One region of the Pseudoalteromonas sp. NZS100 genome, then DNA from elsewhere that is predicted to be linked to it. Evidence: predicted binding sites of a transcription regulator. Region 1 holds the regulator's gene; the other holds the start of a gene.

Region 1 (11,528 bases):
GCCTTTTTTCGTTTTATGGGATGAGGAACATAAACAATGCGAGTTTTAAAATTTGGTGGGTCTTCACTTGCCGATTATGCATGCTTACAACAGGTAGCTCAGTTAGTTAAAGCACAATTAAAAGATGAAATGTTATTGGTGCTTTCTGCTCCAGGTGGAATGACCGATTCGCTAGTTGCACTTGCAAGTGCTGCAGAGCAAGGCTTAGATTTTTCGCAGCAATGGCAAGCATTAGCGAGTCGTTGTGAAGGCTTAAAAGCTGACGTTGAAAAAAGCGGCGTAGTAGTTACAAGCTGGCCAGACCTAAGGGAACTTAAAAATAAATTAGATGGCGTGTCGCTTATACAGTGTTGCCCTGATCAAGTTCGCGCATTTGTAATTAGCTTTGGAGAGCGCGTTAGCGTTTCTTTAATGCAGGCTTTATTGAGCTCACAAGATGCAAGGTACTTAGAAGCAACAAGCTGTATTGCTTCAACTGGTGGCTACATTGATGCAGAAGCTGATTTAGTGGCAAGTAAAGCTCGCTTTCAAGCTGTGCTTAAAGAAAACCCTGCAACTATTTATATTATGCCTGGTTTTACGGCGAGTAATGATAAAGGTGAGCTTACAACGCTTGGCCGTAATGGTTCAGATTACTCAGCAGCTATTGCTGCGGCATGTTTAGAAGCTGAGATTTGCCAAATTTGGACTGACGTTGATGGCGTATATAGCGCTGATCCTCGTTATATTAAAAAAGCCACTAAAGTCGATTTTTTATCTTATAAAGAAGCGATGGAGCTTTCTTACTTTGGTGCAAAAGTACTTCACCCAAAAACAATTTTACCGTGTGCTAAAGCAGGCGTGCCATGTGAAATTAAAAATACGCATAACCCAGACGCACAAGGCTCATTAATTGGTAACGATTATTCATCTGATGAGCCCGTAAAAGCGCTTTCTAGCTTACAAGACCTTGCAATGTTAACTGTTTCAGGCCCAGGCATGAAAGGTAAAGTAGGCATGGCGTCTAAGGTATTTAACGCGCTTGCTCACGATAACGTATCAATTGTATTGATCACGCAATCATCATGTGAATTTAGTATTAGTTTTTGTGTGCACGAAACAGACCTAGCACTTGCACTAGATGCGCTACAAACTGCATTTGAGCTTGAATTACAAGCAGGGCTTATTGAGCCTGTACAAGTACAACGTAATTTAGCCATTGTTACTTTAGTGGGCGACAACATGCGCGCACACCGTGGCTTAGCGGCTAAGTTTTTTGCATCGCTTGCACAAGCGCAAGTAAATATTGTGGCAATTGCACAGGATTCTACAGAAAGTGCTATTTCTGCGGTAATTGATGGTGAGTTATGTAATGACGCTGTAAAAATATGCCATGAAAATTTTTTCACGCATGTGCCGTCAATTGATGTGTTTTTACTAGGTTGTGGCTTAGTAGGGCAAGAGCTTATTAATCAGCTTGAACGTCAGCAAGCTTGGCTTGAAAAGCGTAATATTAAACTTAACTTGTATGGTGTTGCTAACTCTCGTCAATTACACCTTGATAACGAAGGCATCGCTTTTAGTGATTGGCAGCAAAAATTGGCCTCATCTGAGCAAGCATTTGATTTAAAATTAGTAGAGCAATTTGTTAAGCAAAACCACTTAGTGAATCCGGTATTAGTAGATTGTACATCTTCAGATGCACTTGCTGCGCAGTATGTAGACTTTTTAAATGCAGGTTTTCATGTGGTTGCAGCTAATAAAAAAGCGACAACAAGCTCATACACGTATTACCAAGATTTAATAGCTGCTACGCAAAAGAATAATCGTAAATTTTTATACGAAACTAACGTTGGTGCAGGTTTACCAGTAATCGATAACTTGCAGTCATTATTTGGTGCCGGTGATGAGTTACTAGAGTTTAGCGGTATTTTATCAGGCTCACTTTCGTATATGTTTGGCGCACTTCAAGATGGTTTATCACTTTCTGAGGCAACTATTAAAGCCAAAGAAAGCGGTTTTACTGAGCCAGATCCTCGTGATGATTTATCGGGTACCGATGTAGCACGTAAGTTACTGATCATTGCTCGCGAAGCCGGTATGAAGTTGGAGCTAAGCGATATCGAAGTTGAGTCAGTATTACCACAAGGTTTTGCACAAGGTGATAGCGTTGATGAGTTTATGGCAAAACTACCAAGCCTAGATGCTGATTTTAATGACCGCATTCAAAGTGCTGCGAGCGAAGGTAAGGTACTTCGTTATGTAGGTACAATTAAAGAAGGTCACTGTAAAGTAGGTATTGAGGCTGTTGATGAAAAACATGCGCTTAATGTAATTCGCGATGGCGAAAACGCGCTGGCTATTTTAAGCCAATACTACCAGCCACGTCCGTTTGTAATTCGTGGTTATGGTGCCGGCTCTGAAGTAACAGCAGCGGGTGTATTTGCTGATATTTTAAAAACACTATCGCGCTAGGAGCTCGTTATGATTGAAGTATATGCCCCGGCGTCTATTGGTAATTTTGCAGTGGGTTTTGATGCACTTGGCGCAGCGCTTGCGCCAATTGATGGTAGTTTATTAGGCGATGTAGCCGTTGTAAGTGCAGCACCAAGTGACGAATTTATTTGCACTGGCGACTACGCTCACAAGTTACCAAGTGATGCGAATGAAAACTTAGCGTACCAGTGTTTAGTACATTTTAGAGCGCATGTTGCGCCTGATATGCCAAGCGTAAAGCTCGAGCTTAAAAAGAATTTACCAATTGGATCTGGACTTGGTTCTAGCGCATGCTCGGTCGTGGCTACCTTTGCTGCCCTTGATAAGTTTGCACAAACTAACTTAAGTCAGGTTGAGCTTATTGAGCTTATGGCTGACTTTGAAGCTGTAGTGAGCGGTGGTCGTCATTACGACAACATCACGCCATGCTATCTAGGTGGTTTGCAATTAACAGGTGATTTAATCCCTGATAAATCGATTGCACTGCCTGTTGATGAAAATTGGTACTACGTTGCTGCGTTCCCTGGTTTTTCACTCAACACTGCAAAAGCGCGCTCGGTTTTACCAAAAGAGTTGAGCATGCACGCAAGTGTTGAGTTTGCACAGCGTTTGTCGGCATTTAGTAGCTTACTGTTAACGAATCGTTTTGACGATGCGCTAAGCATAATGAAAGATGAAATAGCAGAACCTTACCGCGCACCGCTTATTGAAGGTTTTAGTGAAGCCAAAGCAAACTTACCAGCGCTGGGTGCTGAAATAGTGAGTATTTCGGGCGCAGGACCCACCTTGTTTAGTGTATGTAAAACACTTGAAGCTGCACAGCAATGCGCGCAGTGGTTAGAGGCAAATTACATTAACGAGCAAGGCTTTTGCCACATTTGTAAATTAGATAACGACGGCACGCGTCAATTAACAGTTTTATAGGATAGGTAGTCATGCAATTACATAATTTAAAAGATAGCTCACAAAAAGTGTCGTTCGTTGAAGCCGTAAAAACAGGTTTGGGTCGTAATCAAGGTGTGTTTTTCCCTGAATCCCTTGCCCCACTGTCCGATGTTGATGCTTTACTTGATATGGACTTTGTTACACGCAGTGGCAAAATATTATCTCACCTAATTGGTGATGAGCTGCCAAGCGACACTGTGGCACAAATGGTTGAAAATGCATTTAACTTTCCAGTTAAGCTGGTGGAAGTTGAAGAGAATACATACTGCTTAGAGTTGTTTCATGGTCCTACGCTTGCGTTTAAAGACTTTGGTGGTCGCTTTATGGCTGAGTGTTTAGCGCAATTTAATAAAGATGAAAAAGTAACTATTTTAACCGCAACATCGGGCGATACTGGTGCAGCCGTTGCACATGCTTTTTATAACAAGCCGAATATCGATGTTGTCATCTTATATCCTAAAGGCAAAATTTCACTTGCTCAGCAAAAGCTATTTACTACGTTAGGTAACAATATTCATTGTTACGCAGTTGATGGCAGTTTTGATGATTGCCAAGAGTTGGTTAAAAATGCCTTTTTAGATGAAGAAGTTAAATCAACACTTGGGCTTAATTCTGCTAATTCAATTAATATTAGCCGTTTAGTTGCTCAGGTTTGTTATTACTTTGAGGCCATTGCACAACTACCAAAAGAAAAACGCGCAACAGCGCATATATCAGTGCCAAGTGGCAACTTTGGTAATGTATGTGCTGCAATGATTGGTGCGGTTATTGGCTTACCTGTAGGTAAATTAAGTGCAACAACCAACCAAAATGATACTGTGCCGCGCTTTATGCTTGATAAAACCTGGACGCCAAACGCAACACTTGAGTCGCTTTCAAATGCAATGGATGTAAGTAAGCCAAACAACTGGCCGCGTGTGCAAACAATGTTAGATAATAACTGGTTTAGCTACGATAACTTTTATTCAACTAGCGTAAACGAGGAAGACACGCAATCGGTGATGAAAAAAATTCAACAAACGGGTTATGTTGCAGAGCCTCACACTGCTATTGCGTACCAAGGTCTTGTTGAAAATCGAGCGCCTGGTGCAGCGGGTATCTTTTTAGCCACAGCTCACCCTGCTAAGTTTAAAGAAAGCGTAGAGGGTATTTTAAATATTGAATTAGGTATGCCAAAACCACTTAGCGACGCACTAGCAAAACCATGCCTAGCAAGCGATATAAAGGCCGATTACGACGCATTACGTACAGAAATACTTGCTAAACTTGGCTAAGTTAATTAATTCAAAAAGGCGGTTAAGCCGCCTTTTTTTATAACTTTAGGCTCTTAAATCTAGTGAGTTGCATTTACTAATTAAATGTAGGAAATAGCATTCATTTAAAATCGTTATGGTTTTATAAGAAAATATCATCTTAAAAAGTCTGTGAAATAGTTTCAATCCCTGTTTAAATATCCTCAACTTAAGAGCGTAGGCAAAGAGTCGTTTAAAGCGTACAATAAAGCCTCTAAAAAACACCATACACGTTGCCCTAGGAGACCCCAATGTTAGAACGTAGCATGAATATTTCGGATTTTGATCCAGAGTTATTTGACGCGATAAACAAAGAAACTGCTCGCCAAGAAGAGCACATTGAACTAATCGCTTCAGAAAACTACTGTAGCCCACGCGTACTAGAAGCGCAGGGTTCACAGCTTACAAATAAATACGCAGAAGGTTACCCTGGCAAACGTTATTATGGCGGTTGTGAGCACGTTGATGTTGTTGAGCAATTAGCAATTGACCGTGCTAACGAGTTATTTGGTTCTGACTACGCAAACGTACAACCACATGCTGGTTCGCAAGCTAATGCTGCTGTTTTTCTAGCGCTATTAGAAGCAGGCGACACTGTACTTGGTATGAGCTTAGCTCATGGTGGTCACTTAACTCACGGATCACACGTAAGCTTCTCTGGTAAGCTTTACAATGCAATTCAATACGGACTAGATGAAACAACGGGCGAAATTGATTACGCACAGGTTGAAGCACTAGCACTTGAGCATAAACCAAAAATGATTATTGGTGGTTTCTCAGCGTACTCAGGTATTGTTGATTGGGCTAAATTCCGTGAAATTGCTGACAAAGTAGGTGCTTACCTGTTTGTTGATATGGCTCACGTTGCAGGTTTAATTGCGGCAGGCGTTTACCCAAGCCCAGTTCCTCATGCACATGTTGTAACTACAACTACACATAAAACACTTGCTGGTCCTCGTGGTGGTTTAATTATCTCTGCATGTGGCGACGAAGCAATCTATAAAAAGCTTAACAGCGCAGTTTTCCCTGGTGGCCAAGGTGGTCCTTTATGTCATGTTATTGCAGCAAAAGCAGTGGCATTTAAAGAAGCGCTTCAACCAGAATTTAAAGTATACCAAACACAAGTTGTTAAAAACGCAAAAGCAATGGTTGCTGTAATGCAAGAGCGCGGCTACAAAATTGTATCTGACAAAACTGAAAACCACTTATTCCTACTCGATTTAATCGATAAAGATATCACTGGTAAAGATGCAGATGCAGCCCTTGGTAACGCTAACATCACAGTTAATAAAAACTCAGTGCCAAACGATCCACGTTCTCCGTTTGTAACATCTGGTTTGCGTATTGGTTCTCCTGCAATCACTCGTCGTGGTTTCAAAGAAGAAGAATCAAAAGAGCTTGCTGGCTGGATTTGTGACGTACTAGATAACATCACTGATGAATCTGTACAGGCGCAAGTTAAAGAAAAAGTAAAAGCAATTTGTGCAAAATTACCTGTTTACGCTTAATTGCATAAGCAGCAGTAATTTAGATCACATAGGCTAGGGGCCTGTTTATCTTTCGAGGTTTAATTTGCAGTAGTATGTTTGGTTTTTAGGCAAGGCAGAGTCTATGTAGTGTGGTTACTCCACACAAATAGGCGATAACGCAGTATAAATGCTAAACATGCACTGCCCTCGGGTTCGTCCTAGGGGCGATTTACTCTTTGTTGCCTACATGGATGTAGGTAAGGGGCGTGAGCAGGACGCGGAAGCTTTGCTCGGTTTTTACTTAGCCCACTAGGTTACAAACCTCGCGCCGCGATTAAATCGCCCCTAGATAGAACAAATTTAATCCTGAAAGGTCAACAGACCCTATTTTTTTGCTAAGATTAAAGGCCGCTAAATAGCGGCCTTTTTTGTTTTAAAACGGAAGTACCGAGCTATGCATTGTCCATTTTGTACCGCAAAAGATACTAAAGTTATTGACTCACGCCTTGTTGGTGGAGGCCATCAAGTTCGCAGGCGCCGTGAGTGCAACGACTGCCATGAGCGCTTTACTACATTTGAAGGCGCTGAACTGGTTATGCCTCGTGTTATTAAACAAGACGGCAGCCGCGAACCATTTAACGAAGATAAATTATTAAATGGCTTAAATCGCGCACTCGAAAAACGCCCAGTGAGCACAGAGCAAGTAGACGAAGTAGTGAATATAATAAAATCGCAGTTGCGTGCTACAGGCGAGCGAGAAATTTCAAGCCATTTGGTTGGTGAATGCATTATGGAAGCCCTCAAGAAGCTCGATAAAGTAGCGTACGTAAGATTTGCCTCTGTTTATCGCTCGTTTGAAGATATACGCGAATTTGGCGAAGAAATTGCCCGCTTAGGGGAGTAATACCAATTTTATTAAAAATATGATCATTCTATCGCATTAAATAGCGCACTCACTGCGTTAAAAATTATTCATATAGAACAACTATATGTCATAATTTTCGCCTTGTTATTGCGCTATCTTCTTAGCGCTATAATGGACCACTTATTTAACGCAATTGGTATAATAAATGCTTAACCAAATTACTTTTACTGAACATGATGAAATATATATGGCACGCGCCATAGAGCTTGCCAAAAAAGGTCGGTTTACTACCACACCTAACCCTAATGTTGGCTGTGTTTTAGTTAAAAATAATCAAATAATTGGTGAGGGGTTCCATCAATTAGCTGGTCAAGGTCATGCAGAAGTAAATGCACTGGCTGTCGCTGGAAAAAGTGCACAAGGTGCAACGGCTTATGTAACGCTTGAACCGTGTAGTCATTATGGCCGTACGCCACCGTGCGCCGAAGGCTTAAAAGCTGCCGGTGTGGTAAAAGTAATTGCTGCTATGGTTGATACAAATCCACAAGTTGCTGGCAAAGGCCTTAAAATACTGAGCGACGCGGGTATTGACGTTGCTTACGGGTTACTCGAATCACAAGCTCGCGCACTTAACGTTGGCTTTTTTAAGCGTATGGAGCAAGGCTTACCTTATGTGATTTGCAAAATGGCAGCGAGTATTGATGGTAAAACAGCGCTTAAAAATGGGCAAAGTAAGTGGATCACAAGTCCTGCTGCTCGACAAGACGTACAATTATACCGAGCGAAAAGCTGCGCTATTTTAACCGGTGCCGATACAGTGTTAGTCGATGATGCTAAACTTAATGTGCGACTAAGTGAGCTGCCTTGCACACTGCCTACTGATTTGCCGCTTCGCCAGCCCGTGCGTGTTATAATTGACTCTCAAAACCGTTTAACACCTGACCTTGCTTTATTTGAAATCCAAAGTGATGTAATAATATTTACGACTAAGGTTGATAAATCATTGCAATGGCCGCATTTTGTAAAGCATATTGAAGTCAGTGAAAGTAACGGTAAAGTTGATTTACAAGCCGTTTTAGAAAAACTTGGGCAACTGCAGTTTAATAATGTTTGGCTTGAAGCTGGCGCAACACTTGCTGGTAAAATGACAGAGCTTAATTTAGTTGACGAGTTTGTTTTTTATTTAGCGCCTAAACTAATGGGCCATGATGCAAAAAGTTTAGTTAATTTTCCTGAATTGACGAGTATGCAAAACACCGTTGATTTAACATTTAATGAATGTGCGCGCATTGGTGACGATTTACGTATCACCGCGTCAAAACTCATTAAAATCACTTAATAAAAAGAGTAGTGCTATGTTTACTGGGATAATAGAAGCCACAGGCAAAATTGCTTTATTACAAAAAAAACAAGGCGACTTAGCCATTCGTATCCAAAGTGCTGATCTTGATATGACAGACGTAAAGTTAGGTGACAGCATTGCAACTAATGGTGTTTGCTTAACTGTAGTTGATAAACATATTGATGGTTTTAGTGCGGATTTATCTAATGAGACGATTAGTTTGACCGGTTTTGCTCACTATGCTTTAGGACAAACGGTGAATCTTGAAAAAGCCATGCAACCTGTTTCTCGTTTAGGCGGTCATTTAGTGTCTGGCCATGTTGATGGTATCGCAACAATTACAAGTATTACAGCAAACGCCAGAGCAACAGAATATTGGCTTACAACAGACGAAAATTTAATGAAATACATTCCGTACAAAGGTTCGGTATGTATTGATGGTATAAGCCTGACAGTAAACGCTGTAGAGGGCAATAAATTCAAATTAACAATTGTCCCACACACGAGTGAGCAAACCACAATTGCTCATTTTAAAGTAGGTACCCAAGTTAATTTAGAAGTCGATCAAATTGCACGTTATTTAGAGCGCCTTATAAAGGGTGCAGAGCAACCAACGGGCTCTGATATTTCGATGAGCTTACTCGCTAAAGCGGGTTTTATTAAATAACGAAACTGACAACTTACACGAGCAAATTTATGAATTTACACAGTGCGCAAGAAATCATCGACGATATTAAAGCCGGTAAAATGGTTATTTTAATGGATGATGAAGATAGAGAAAATGAAGGCGATTTAATAATAGCTGCTGAGCATATTAGCGCAGAAGCGATTAATTTCATGGCTACCCATGGCCGTGGTTTAATTTGTTTAACCATGACGCAAGAGCGTTGCGAGCAACTTGATTTACCGTTAATGGTTAAAAACAATGGTGCAGCATTTTCGACTAACTTTACAATGTCGATAGAAGCATCAAAAGGTGTTACAACCGGTATTTCAGCAGCAGATAGAGCGCGTACAGTGCAAGCGGCTATAGCTAAAGGCGCAGTCCCAAGTGATATTGTTCAGCCTGGACATATTTTTCCTATTATGGCGCAACCTGGTGGCGTATTAACTCGCGCAGGACACACTGAAGCTGGCTGTGATTTAGCGCGTTTAGCTGGACTTGAAGCATCATCTGTTATTGTTGAAATACTTAATGCTGACGGCACTATGGCACGTCGCCCTGATTTAGAAGTTTTTGCGAAAGAGCACGATATTAAAATTGGCACCATTGCTGATTTAATCGAATACCGCAACTTAAACGAAACAACAATTGAGCGAGTAGCAAAATGTAAGTTACCAACTGTTCATGGTGAATTTGATTTAGTTACTTACAAAGACACAATTGACGGCCAGTTACATTACGTATTGCTCAAAGGCGATATAAAAGATCAAGAGCCGACAAATGTACGTGTACATTTGCAAAGTACCTTTAACGATATTCTACTTTCAGACAGAAGTGCTGACCGTAGCTGGGGTCTTTCTGAAGCAATGGCCTACATTGCTAAAAATGAAGGTGCTTTAGTTATTTTAGGTAAGCAAGAAAGCACTGAAGAGCTAGAGGCAACTGTGAAAGCATTTGCAGCAGCTGATGCCGGCGAAAGCGTTACGCCACGTAAATTCAAAGGTACATCTCGTACTGTTGGCGTAGGTTCGCAAATACTTGCCGATCTTGGAATTAAACAAATGCGATTAATGAGTCGCCCTAAAAAGTACCATGCACTTTCGGGCTTTCATTTAGAAGTTGTTGATTACGTTGAGCCACAATAAGCATCACGCTTAAACTAGGCTATTATTTTATTTTTATGGTATGATGCGCAGCAATTTTTGCGCAATCGCAACCGCTTGAACTTATTTTTAGGGTTATCAAATGAAAATTATTGAAGGTAATAAGTACGCTCCAGGCAAAAAATTTGCCATTGTCATTTCTCGTTTTAATGACTTTATTGGTAGCAGCCTCTTTGCAGGTGCTGTTGATGAGCTAAAACGCACAGGTGGCGTATCAGATGACGACATTACCGTTATTTATGTGCCAGGCGCGGTAGAATTACCTTTAGCGGCTAAACGCGTTGCGGCAAAAAAAGAGTATGATGCAATCATCGCATTAGGCGTAGTGATCAGAGGTGGTACACCACACTTTGACCTAGTTGCTGGCGAATCAAACAAAGGTCTTGCGCAAGTATCACTTGAGTATGATATCCCGGTTGCATTTGGCGTATTAACCACAGAAAGCATTGAACAAGCAATTGAGCGTGCTGGCACCAAAATGGGCAATAAAGGCGGCGAAGCTGCTTTAGGCGCGCTTGAAATGGTTAATGTGTTAGATAAAATTTAAGTTTAAGGAATTTTTGTGAAACCAGCAGCAAGACGTAAAGCACGTATCTTAGCACTCCAAGCCGTTTATTCTTGGCAAATAAGTGGCAATTTAATTGCCGATATCGAACAACAAATGTTGATCGAAACAGACGTTACTAAAATTGATGTTGAATACTTTAAAGATCTAGCGACGGGTGTTGCTGTAAATTACAAGCAACTAGACGAAGCTGTATCACCACATTTAACACGTCCGTTTGATGACTTAGATATGGTTGAGCGTGCAATTTTACGTTTAAGCAGCTATGAGCTTAAGTTCCGTGAAGACGTACCTTATAAAGTTGCTATTAACGAAGGTATTGAGCTGGCCAAAATTTTTGGCGCTGAAGACAGCCATAAATTTGTAAACGGTGTACTTGATAAAGCTGTTAAGCATTTACGCAAGTAAGTAAACCGTTAAAGAGGGGAGCCGGCATAGGCCGGCTTTTTTGTGTATGAAGGAATTTGAATTAATTAACCGCTACTTTAAAGGTCGCGGTATCACCCGTCGTGATGTAAACCTAGGTATAGGGGATGATTGCGCTTTAGTAACCGTTCCACAAAACTGCCAACTTGCCGTTACAACAGACACTCTTGTTGCTGGCGTACACTTTTTTGATGATATTTCCCCTCGTGCATTAGGTCACAGAGCGCTTGCTGTTAATTTAAGTGATTTAGCGGCCATGGGCGCTGAGCCAACTTGGGTTTCAGTTGCGTTAACTTTGCCAAGTATTGACCCACAGTGGATT
Region 2 (11,528 bases), on a different contig from region 1:
TTAACCCGTTACGTTTAGACTTTATAGCAAACAAAACGCAAGGCTTATTCGATAAAGAAACACTCGATGTTGGCTGTGGTGGCGGTATTTTAAGCCAAAGCATGGCGCGCATGGGCGCAAAAGTAACTGGCATCGACATGGGGCAAGAGCCTTTAACTGTTGCTAAGTTGCACAGTTTAGAAACTGGCGTAAATGTAGATTACATAAAAGTGCCAGCAGAAGAGTTTGCATCGCAACACCCAGAGCGCTTTGATGTAATAACCTGTATGGAAATGCTTGAGCACGTTCCCGATCCTGCATCTATCATTCATGCCGTAGCCGCACTTGCCAAACCAGGCGCAGACGTGTTTTTTTCAACTCTAAACAAAACACCTAAGGCATATTTATACGCTATTATTGGCGCTGAAAAGCTATTAAAAATGGTCCCTGAAGGTACACACGACCATAAAAAGTTTATAAAACCTGCGCAGCTTATTGCATGGGCAGAGCAAGCGGGTTTAAAAGTTCGTGCAAGTACAGGCCTTTCTTATAACCCACTATCAAAGCAATATACGCTCAATAGTGACGTTAGCGTAAATTACATACTGTACTTTGAGAAGTTAGCTTAATGGCTAACTCTCAAGCCCCCCTCCCCCTTATTGAGTACGATGCATTTTTATTTGATTTAGACGGCACTCTACTCGACACCGCTGATGATTTAGGTGCGGCTTTAAATGCAGTTCTCATTAATAATAAAATAGAGCCTGTTAGTAGTGATGTATACCGCCCTGCGGCATCTCACGGCGCAGGCGCATTATTAGAGGCTGGTTTTAAAGAGTTATGGGACACACAACCTCAAAGCGAACTTATTAAGCAATTAGTTGGCGAATACGCTGCAAACATAGCAAATCACACGCATTGCTTCAGCGGTGTTGAATCGTTGCTTATTGCCCTTGATCAGAAAAAGATCAAATGGGGGATCATGACTAACAAACCAGGGTTTTTAACTGATCCTTTAGTGGCAGCAATTCCCGCATTGAAAAATGCTAGTGTAGTAATAAGTGGCGACACCTTAGCTGAAGCTAAGCCATCCCCTTTACCGCTGCTACACTGTGCACAGCTTATGGGAGTGCAACCAAAACGCTGTTTGTACATTGGTGATGCACAGCGAGACATACAAGCAGGCAAAGCCGCAGGTATGCGCACAGCAACGGCACTTTGGGGCTACATACCAAGTATTGATGAAGCCAACAGCTGGAATGCTGATTTTAACTGGCAAAGCCCAATTGATGGTTTTAACCATATATAGTGCCATGTTAATTAATAAACACTATATATTGTGATTGTGTTAGTTTTTACGCAAAGCTTGCTGATAAAAAAAGCAGTCAAAATTTATTTTTAAAATGCGTAAATTTAGCAGATCATTAGTTGATTTTTGCATATTTCAACTTAAATGATTGTTCGAAGGTGAGTGTCTACTAACACAAATACGTTATCCCGAAGTTATCCACAAATAGGGGCAATTATGTCCCTTGCAAAACAACTCAGACCACACTATCTTGTGATCTCTAAATTGAACAACACCAGATATTGTGGCCAAATGTTATTCAATTAAATTCGCAAATATGGCGAAACTTATAATAAATGAGTATATACCTTGCCCCGGCGAGGTATAAAGCATTGGTCAAAATACATAATTCCCAAGGAATACAGGCAAATGAACCAACAGTTATCTGTAAGCAAACGTGACGGGCGTAAAGAGCCTCTTGATCTGGATAAGATCCATCGCGTTATTGAGTGGGCCGCCGAAGGTTTAAACAACGTTTCGGTTTCGCAAGTTGAATTAAAGTCGCACATTCAGTTTTACGACGGTATTCGTACTAAAGACATTCACGAAACCATCATTAAAGCAGCAGCGGATCAGATTTCAAAAGAATCGCCTGATTACCAATACTTAGCTGCACGTTTAGCTGTATTCCATTTACGTAAAAAAGCGTACGGTCAATTTGAGCCACCACGTTTATTTGACCACGTAACAAAAATGGTTGGCGATAAACGCTACGATGCTCATTTACTAGTAGATTACACAGAGCAAGAGTTAGATGAGCTTGATGCATACCTTGATCATTCTCGCGATCTTAACTTTAGCTACGCTGCTGTAAAGCAACTTGAAGGTAAGTACCTCGTTCAAAACCGTGTATCGGGTGAAATATACGAAAGTGCACAGTTTTTATATATTTTAGTTGCGGCAAGCTTATTTTCAGATTACCCACGTGAAACACGTACTGATTACATTAAACGTTTTTACGATGCAGTATCTTTATTTAAAATATCTCTACCAACGCCAATTATGTCGGGTGTACGTACGCCTACTCGCCAGTTTAGCTCGTGTGTATTAATTGAATGTGGCGACAGCCTTGATTCAATCAATGCAACGTCGTCAGCTATTGTTAAATACGTTTCACAACGTGCGGGAATTGGTATTAATGCAGGTAGAATACGTGCGCTAGGTAGCCACATTCGTAACGGCGAAGCGTATCACACAGGGTGTATCCCTTTTTATAAGCACTTTCAAACAGCGGTTAAAAGTTGTTCACAAGGTGGTGTACGTGGCGGCGCAGCAACATTATTCTACCCGCTTTGGCATTTAGAAGTAGAGAACCTACTTGTACTTAAAAATAACCGTGGTGTAGATGATAACCGCGTACGCCACCTAGATTACGGCGTACAGTTTAATAAACTAATGTACTCTCGTTTAATTAAAGATGATTACATTACATTATTTAGCCCATCAGATGTACCTGGCCTTTATGATGCATTTTTTGAAGACCAAGCTGAGTTTGACGCACTTTACGTTAAATATGAACAAGACGAGTCTATTCGTAAAAAACGCATTAAAGCCATAGAGCTTTTCTCTATGTTTGCGCAAGAGCGTGCAAGTACTGGTCGTATTTATTTACAAAATGTGGATCACTGTAATACACACAGCCCATTTATTTCTAAAGTTGCGCCAATTCGCCAATCTAACTTATGTTTAGAAATTGCATTGCCAACTAAGCCACTTAATAACGTGAATGACGAAGAAGGCGAAATTGCCCTTTGTACACTTTCTGCGTTTAACCTAGGTGCAATAGAGTCACTTGATGAGCTTGAAGAGCTAGCTGAACTTGCAGTACGCGCACTTGATAACTTACTTGATTTCCAAGACTACCCTGTACCGGCTGCTAAAAATGCAACTATGGGTCGTCGTACACTAGGAATAGGCGTAATTAACTACGCATACTACCTAGCTAAAAACGGTAAGCGTTATTCTGATGGCAGTGCTAATGCATTAACACATAAAACCTTTGAAGCTATTCAATATTACTTAATGAAAGCATCAAACGAGCTTGCTAAAGAGCGTGGCGCATGTCCTAAGTTTAACGAGACAACGTATTCACAAGGTATTATGCCAACAGATACGTATAAACGTGATTTAGATAAAATTTGTGATGAGCCACTTCATCTTGATTGGGATACACTACGTGCAAGTATTAAAGAGCACGGTATGCGTAACTCAACACTAAGTGCGTTAATGCCATCAGAAACATCGTCGCAAATCTCTAACGCAACTAACGGTATTGAGCCACCACGTGGACATATTAGCGTTAAAGCAAGTAAAGACGGTATTTTAAAACAAGTTGTTCCTGAGTATGAGCGTTTAAAAGATCAGTACGAGCTACTATGGGACATTCCATCAAACGATGGTTATTTACAGCTTGTTGGCATAATGCAAAAATTTGTTGACCAAACAATTTCTGCAAATACAAATTATGATCCAAACAAGTTCGAAGGCGGTAAAGTACCTATGCAAGTCTTATTAAAAGACTTACTAAGCGCGTACAAACTAGGTGTTAAAACCTTGTATTACCACAATACTCGCGATGGCGCCTCAGATTCACAAGAAGATGCTCCAGAAGTGGAAGATGACGATTGTGAAGGCGGCGCGTGTAAAATATAACTGCTGATTTTTATTTTAAGCGGGCATTTAGCCCGCTTTTTCTGATAGTTTTTTGAGTGATAAACATGTCTTATACTACTTTTAGCCGAAACCATAATAACCAAATGCAAGAGCCAATGTTTTTTGGCCAAACTGTAAACGTATCTCGTTACGACCAACAAAAATACCCAATTTTTGAAAAGTTAATTGAAAAGCAACTGTCTTTCTTTTGGCGTCCTGAGGAAGTAGATGTAAGTAAAGACCGTTTAGACTTTCAAGCATTACCAGATCACGAAAAGCATATATTTTTAAGCAACTTAAAATACCAAACACTGCTTGATAGTGTACAAGGTCGTTCGCCAAACGTGGCTCTACTTCCAATTGTATCGCTACCAGAGCTTGAAACATGGATAGAAACATGGGCGTTCAGTGAAACAATTCACAGCCGCTCATACACGCATATTATCCGTAACGTAACACAAGCACCTGAGCTTATTTTTGATGACATTGTTAGCAACGATAAAATTAGCGAACGTGCTGATGCCGTAACTAAATACTACGATGACTTAATTAACTCTGTATCGCTTTACAACTTATACGGTGAAGGCAAACACGAGATTAACGGTAAAACAGTTATCATTAATTTATTTGAGCTTAAAAAGAAACTTTACCTGGCTATGATGTCAGTAAATATTCTTGAAGCGATTCGCTTTTACGTAAGCTTTGCATGTTCGTTTGCATTTGCTGAGCGCGAGCTAATGGAAGGTAACGCTAAAATCATCAAGCTAATTGCACGCGATGAAGCACTTCACCTTTCTGGTACTCAGCATATTTTAAACATCATGCAAGACGGTAAGGACGATCCAGAAATGGCGATTGTTGCTGCCCAGTGCCGCGACGAAGCAATTAAAATGTTTGTTGATGCTGCAGAGCAAGAAAAAGAGTGGGCCGAATACTTATTTAAAGATGGTTCAATGATTGGCTTAAATAAACATATTTTATGTCAGTACGTTGAATACATTACTAATGCACGTATGACTGCGATTGGTTTGCCAGCACAGTTTGAAAACAACAGTAACCCTATCCCGTGGATAAACTCGTGGTTAGTGTCTGATAACGTGCAAGTAGCACCACAAGAAGCAGAAATAAGCTCATACCTTGTTGGTCAAATTGACTCTCAAGTTGATGCATCAGAATTTGGTGATTTTGATTTATAATGAGTGACAAGTCTACTGCAAGCATAACGCTTGCAGAAAACAGCCAGTGTATAGAATTTATCGCTGGCTGCCCTTCTCTTCTACACTGCTTAGAATCCATGAAAATAGACGTCGCATTCCAATGCCGTGAAGGTTATTGCGGCGCTTGTAGAGCAACTTTAGTGTCAGGCAGTGTTGAGTATAACGAAGAGCCACTTGCGTTTGTACGCGAAGGCGAAATACTGTTGTGCTGCTGTAAACCCAATGGCAATGTAAGTATTGATCTGAAATAAAAATCAATACTTACATCCATCGTTTATTAAACTTATCAATAGTGTGGAACGAACCGGTAATGTCCGGTAATTTTATAATCAAAAAGCATATCGCTTTTTTGCGGACCACGCCCTATATTATGCACAATAAGTGGGTTACCCGTATCTTGAGATAACTCATTAATCACCATACCTATATGAGGTAAATTACCTGGTAACATCCACGTTATTATATCGCCGGTTTTATAATCACTCACTTTGTTGGATTTACTCAATACGTTGGCATGGCGCTCAAAGTAAGCTTGTAAATTTGGAACACGTCGGTGATCTATATTTTTATCAGGCTTAGTTAAGCCCCAAATACGTTTAGATGGATACAGCGCAAAGTTTTTTTGCATGTCCTCATGCACGAGTTTCTGTAAATCAACACCTAACTTTCTGTAACTTCTAATTATTACATCGGTGCACACACCTATATTTTTAGGTACATCCCCACCAGGGTAGCCAATAGAGCGATAAGCGCCGTCGTAAGTCACATCATGAGTTGTACGCTCAAGCAGAGCTGAAACAATATCTTCTTCAAACGATGCTGCATTACTATTAATACACGCTAAAGTAAGTAAACACCCAATAATTCTGTACATATAAACTCCTTTAAACCTAAAATTGAGTTACAGCGTTTGGGCTACGTGCCTTAGCACGTCTATTTTATTGCCTTTACTTGCAAATTGCGTATCCAGCGCATATGCCATTTTTTCAAGCGGAGCGTCGTTATATCCTACATGTTGGATTTCGCTAATGTAACGCATCATAAACACGTCTGGACCAAGTTTAAGCCACTGCGCTACATGCACAAGCTCATGAAAATGAACCCTCAAATCTTTTGCAACCTCAGGAAGTAGATAATAGGTATTTTTATACGTCATACCCGCCGCGTCCATATCGACAAAATCACCTAGGCCCATTTCTCGCAGACCCGCAAAGTCTGGCTTTGGTATTTGGTCTACAACAACGTAATACGCGTTTTTTAAAAACTCGGCAGGATAAAACCCATAAAATTCATTACTGAATTTATCACAACTCACTTTTTGACTGCTGTATTTTAAATTTGTAGCGTCAATCCAATTTACTATTTGTTCTACCACAGCTCCTCTCCTAAAGTACAAATGCAACACACCAAGTGTAAACCTTAATCTAATATTGTAGTAAATTTTTTAACCAGCACTTTTAGTATTAACACCTCGCAACTAGCGAAGAAAATAGAACGCATAGAATATCTAAACAAAAAGCTCTAAATCAAAATTATCATATAAGCATAACCGGTCTATAAACAGTAAAACCCTTTTTTATACTTTTTAAAGTGTTATTATTTGTAACTAAAATAGTAACACTTAAAATCATGTATAATTTTACTAATATACTCTTTCGTATGAAAATAATGCGTTTCAGTCCCATTGTCTTACTGGTCATATTAAGTAATACAGCAAATGCTGAAAATATAAAACCGTTCACATCAGATGGCTGTAGTGCTTTTCCGGACGGCACGACAAAAGATAAAAAGTTGTGGCTTGCATGTTGTAAAGCGCACGACTACGCCTACTGGCAAGGTGGCACTTATTGGCAACGTTTAGAAGCAGATAAAGCCTTGCAACAGTGTGTTATTGAAGCCGGCGAAACGAGTATAGCGAACCTTATGCTTGCTGGAGTTCGATTTGGCGGCAGCCCTTATATACCATCGACTTTCAGATGGGGCTATGGTTGGCCGTACCCTAGGTTATATCAAGCATTAACAGCTGATGAAATTAAGCAAATTGCTGCTTTAAAAACGGTATTAACTCAAACTAATTAACACATTGTGAAAAACTGGGTTATGCAAATAATATCAAAAGGAATTGAATCACTATGCTTATACTGTTAAGTGTCATTTTAACTTTGTTTCCAACGGTAATATCTTATTTTGTTTCACGTAATTACGCTAAAAAGGCTAAAGCGACTAATAAAGGTGCTTACATCAGAGCAGTGATTTGGCCTAGTGTTTTCTCGTGGACACTATTTGCTGCTGTTGGGCACGGTGCAATAATCTTCCCCTTACCTTCAACGTTTGCGCTCGTGTTATATGTGTTTCTATATGACGAACGTGGTATCTATTTCCATCCTCACATATTTTTAAGCCCAACGATTCCAATAGCCGTTTATTTAATAAGCTATTTCAAATACAAAAAAGCGGCCAATAAAGAGCTAACGCCCTAGCCCACTGTTGGCTCATCAGTATCTTGTAAGGTCCAAAGCTTCACTTACTCCTGCTGTATACTTCTTTGCTGTGAAACTACAACGTTATTATCTGAATATAAATGTGTAAATAACAGGTCTGGTAAATAAATAAAGCGTCATTACCAAAAATAACGAGTTTACTTATGCCCCCAGATATACAAAAAAGCCTTAAAGTAAAACCTGCTCACATCGTCTCATTTATTGTGTTTTTATTAGTTTCAATATCTACGTTTACCGCTCAAGTATATGCCGCTGATGCTGTATGGCCTTCAAAAACCACTTACAAATATGCAAATGTAAACGGTAAAAAGATATTTTACCGAGAAGCTGGCGCGCAGCATAAGCAAACCATTGTACTTTTACATGGGTATCCGTCGTCTTCACACAGCTACCGAGAATTGATCCCACTCTTATCAGGTCGTTATCATGTGATTGCACCTGATTATTTAGGCTCAGGATACAGCGAACGCCCAAACCCAGAAACTCAAAAATATACTTTTGAATTACTAGCTCAATACGTTGAAGTGTTACTAACAACACTTAAAGTAAAGCGCTACAGCCTTTATATACAAGACTTTGGAGCTCCTGTGGGCTTTAGGATGTTGTTAAATAACCCAAATAAACTTGATGCACTTATTGTACAAAATGGTAATGCGTATTTAGAGGGGTTAACCCTACCGAGGCAAGCGTTTTTTAAAGCCGCGAATGAGGACAAATCACAAGCGCAGAGTGATAAAATTTATTCGTTCACGTCTAATAAAGCCATTATTAATAAGCAATATTTACGAGACGTACAAAGTAACCCAGAAGTAATGAGCCCTGATAGCTGGACGCACGATCTTCACTTTTTACAAACTAAATCCGATAGAGTAATTCAAGTACAATTGCTACAAGATTACTACAATAACCTTCTCGACTACCCTAAATGGCAAGCTTATTTACGCAAGTACCAACCAGCAACATTAATTGTATGGGGCAAAAACGACCCTGCGTTTATAGCCGCAGGCGCTAAAGCATATTTGAAAGATGTACCGAACGCTGAAGTACATTTACTCGATTCAGGACACTTTAGTGTTGAAGAAAAACCAGTTGAGATTGCAAAGTACATTGTGAACTTTATGGATAAGCTATAAATAGCGGAAATAAAAAAACGCTGAGGGTATAAACCATCAGCGTTTCATTAAATTGTATTAACTTAAGCTAAATCCAAAGAAATAGTATTTAATATGGGTAACTGTCAGATCAAGTCTGAGCTAGTAAATTTTAAGTATTTAACCTTCTTCTTCAATAAGTGATTCTAGTAGATCGTGTATTTCAGCTTTAAGCTCTTTGTCTTCTATTTTATTAGCACTAACCTTAGCATTTTGAAGATTTTTAATAGCCTCGTCTTTTTGACCAAGTTCTAGCTGCAGTGTAGCCATTGAAAAAGAAACTGATGACATGTGATCTTTGTTATTAATCGCAACAGACTTTTCTAATGCTTTTTCATAAGTCGTGATTGCCTCTTCTAGCTCTTCGGTAAAATCAGCTAAAGTTTCCCATTGTACTGGGTGATCTTTTGAAGTGTTTTCGTTTTCAATACAAATCGCTTTTAATTGAGCAAATAAAGATTCAAATTTTTCTCGGTTATTTTTGTTAGCCGCCGCCATTAAATCTTCTGCTAGGTCATGTACCGCTTTATATATTTTTGTATTCATCATCACTGGTTATCCTTTAGTGCAGCTAAACTAATTTACTGACTCAATTTAGCTAAAATGTATCATTACAGTCATTATAAAATGTATTTAAACAACTGATTTATTTAATTTGGTGTATAGCGTAATAATACATTAATAATGAACATCGCGTAGGCGTTAAACACACTGTAATTAAACTTTATCGCAATTACTCTTAGTAACCTCACACACTGAATAAACTTGCAACCCAATCCAACGTAAAGATAGTCGTAAACACTTTAAGTGCAATGACAACTATAAATAATAAGATGATTACCGCTTTGGCTTTACTACTTTTGAGGTTGTTCCAATATAATAACTTTGCATTAAATTCTGTTTTTAACTTAGTAACAGCTTCTTTCATAATTACATCCTACTTAGGTATCCCGCTCAGCAACATTTAATAACTACACAGCTGCCCAAGCAGGTTTCATAATATTTTTCGCCACCTTAGAGTAAAGCATTAAATAAAGCCTGTCCTATATAAAATGTAACAAGGGGTTTTAACTTAAGTTATTGTATCTAACTTTTTTACACACCCAAAAAGCAAACAACGGGACAATTCAGTAGAGCGTTAATAATAAATTTGGTGCTACACTAATAGCTAACTTAAATGTGTTAACAGCCAACTAAATTAGCAAATTATGAAAGAGTGTAACCAGTGTGGTAAATGCTGTATTAAATATGGTGGCGGCGACTTAAGCGCAACGAAAGAAGAAATAGATTTATGGGAACTCTTTAACCCCGAAATTTATGAGTACGTTAAAAACAACGAAATTTGGTTTGACCCAAAAACAGGCTTAAGACTTCAAGTGTGCCCATTTTTAGAAATTGCGCCTAAAAAGGAGCCTCTCGCTAAAAATATGTATACCTGCAGTATTTACCTTGACCGTCCAGAAGACTGCCGCCACTACCCTAGCCTTATTTCAGAGATGATCCGCGATGAATGCGAAATGATTGAATCTATAGATATTACAAACCAGACAAGAGCGCAGCATAAACTAGATTTGATAATGATAGATAGCCGCTCTTAAACACCTAGATAAACCTGCAGCGCTAAGAGTCTCGCACTTAAATAAATAGGTATTTCTATTAACATACCTATTATTATAATTTTTATAAAATTGGTTTAATCGTCATTTTTAGATCATTCATCGCAAAACACAAAGTTATACTATAACATTGTTGATTCACTGATTTTACGGTGTTATATTATATCACAACATAATAACCGCGAACCAATATATCCATGACAAAGTTAACATTAATCTCCTCTGCTATTTTTTCTGTTTTATGTTCTCAATCAGCTTTGGCTGCCACTGTTACTGGTAAAGTAATGGATGATAAAAATCAACCAATTAAAAATGCCTCAATTCATGTGCATGGTAAAAACCAAAGCGTTAAAAGTAATGATTTAGGCGAATTTGCTATAGAAATCGATGCAAATAGCCAATTACATATTAGCAAAGACAACTACGTAGACTCTCGTATTGCTGTTAGCGAATCTTCAAATAATCTGTCTGTGTCACTTAAACCAACATCGGTTGAGACAGTGGTTGTTTATGCCTCTGCACTTCATAAAAATAGCCTCGAGATGATATCGCCAGTAAGCGTGCTCTCAGGTGATGAATTAAGAAATAAATCAAAACCAACTCTTGGCGAAACGCTAAAAGGTTTACCAGGCGTAAATGCAAGTTACTTTGGCCCTGTATCGTCAAGCCCAATTATTCGTGGTTTAGATGGCCCTCGCGTTAAAATCACACAAAACGGATTAGATGCCAGCGATGCATCACGCATTGGCCCAGACCACGCGACATCAAGCGATAGCCTAGCAGCAGAACAAATTGAAGTATTACGTGGCCCAAGCACCCTACTTTATGGCTCTGGTGCAATTGGCGGTGTTGTTAACGTGGTTGATAACCGCATTCCTACAGACAATATCGACGAGCTTACGGGGGCTGCAGAATACAGCCACGATACAGTATCAAACTCAAACACCGTAGCTGCAAAACTTGAAACTGGTAATGAAGGCTTTAACTTTCATTTTGATGGCACTAAGCGCAGTGGCGATGATTACCAAACACCTACCTTTACTATTGCCGACGATGATGGCGAT

The links. Region 1 encodes NrdR, which represses ribonucleotide reductase genes. Its sites were predicted from a motif close to AAACACNANATNTNGTGTTT; they were not measured.
Region 2: the regulator NrdR is predicted to act here: its motif matches at 1,558-1,577, upstream of nrdA (class 1a ribonucleoside-diphosphate reductase subunit alpha).

The regions. Positions count from the first base shown of each region.
Region 1 covers NZ_JADYWM010000011.1:15,488-27,015, reverse strand. The annotation lists gene thrA (bifunctional aspartate kinase/homoserine dehydrogenase I) at 37-2,454, shown strand; gene thrB (homoserine kinase) at 2,464-3,399, shown strand; gene thrC (threonine synthase) at 3,411-4,694, shown strand; gene glyA (serine hydroxymethyltransferase) at 4,964-6,220, shown strand; gene nrdR (transcriptional regulator NrdR) at 6,636-7,085, shown strand; gene ribD (bifunctional diaminohydroxyphosphoribosylaminopyrimidine deaminase/5-amino-6-(5-phosphoribosylamino)uracil reductase RibD) at 7,252-8,385, shown strand; gene I6E69_RS12460 (riboflavin synthase) at 8,402-9,055, shown strand; gene ribBA (bifunctional 3,4-dihydroxy-2-butanone-4-phosphate synthase/GTP cyclohydrolase II) at 9,085-10,197, shown strand; gene ribE (6,7-dimethyl-8-ribityllumazine synthase) at 10,298-10,762, shown strand; gene nusB (transcription antitermination factor NusB) at 10,778-11,188, shown strand; gene thiL (thiamine-phosphate kinase) at 11,235-11,528, shown strand, end outside.
Region 2 covers NZ_JADYWM010000022.1:54,452-65,979, forward strand. The annotation lists gene ubiG (bifunctional 2-polyprenyl-6-hydroxyphenol methylase/3-demethylubiquinol 3-O-methyltransferase UbiG) at 1-608, shown strand, start outside; gene I6E69_RS17890 (HAD-IA family hydrolase) at 608-1,288, shown strand; gene nrdA (class 1a ribonucleoside-diphosphate reductase subunit alpha) at 1,697-3,979, shown strand; gene nrdB (class Ia ribonucleoside-diphosphate reductase subunit beta) at 4,045-5,175, shown strand; gene yfaE (class I ribonucleotide reductase maintenance protein YfaE) at 5,175-5,447, shown strand; gene I6E69_RS17910 (DUF1287 domain-containing protein) at 5,483-6,070, opposite strand; gene I6E69_RS17915 (hypothetical protein) at 6,098-6,571, opposite strand; gene I6E69_RS17920 (hypothetical protein) at 6,865-7,275, shown strand; gene I6E69_RS17925 (alpha/beta fold hydrolase) at 7,841-8,830, shown strand; gene I6E69_RS17930 (hypothetical protein) at 8,969-9,397, opposite strand; gene I6E69_RS17935 (hypothetical protein) at 9,597-9,776, opposite strand; gene I6E69_RS17940 (YkgJ family cysteine cluster protein) at 10,057-10,446, shown strand; gene I6E69_RS17945 (TonB-dependent receptor) at 10,662-11,528, shown strand, end outside.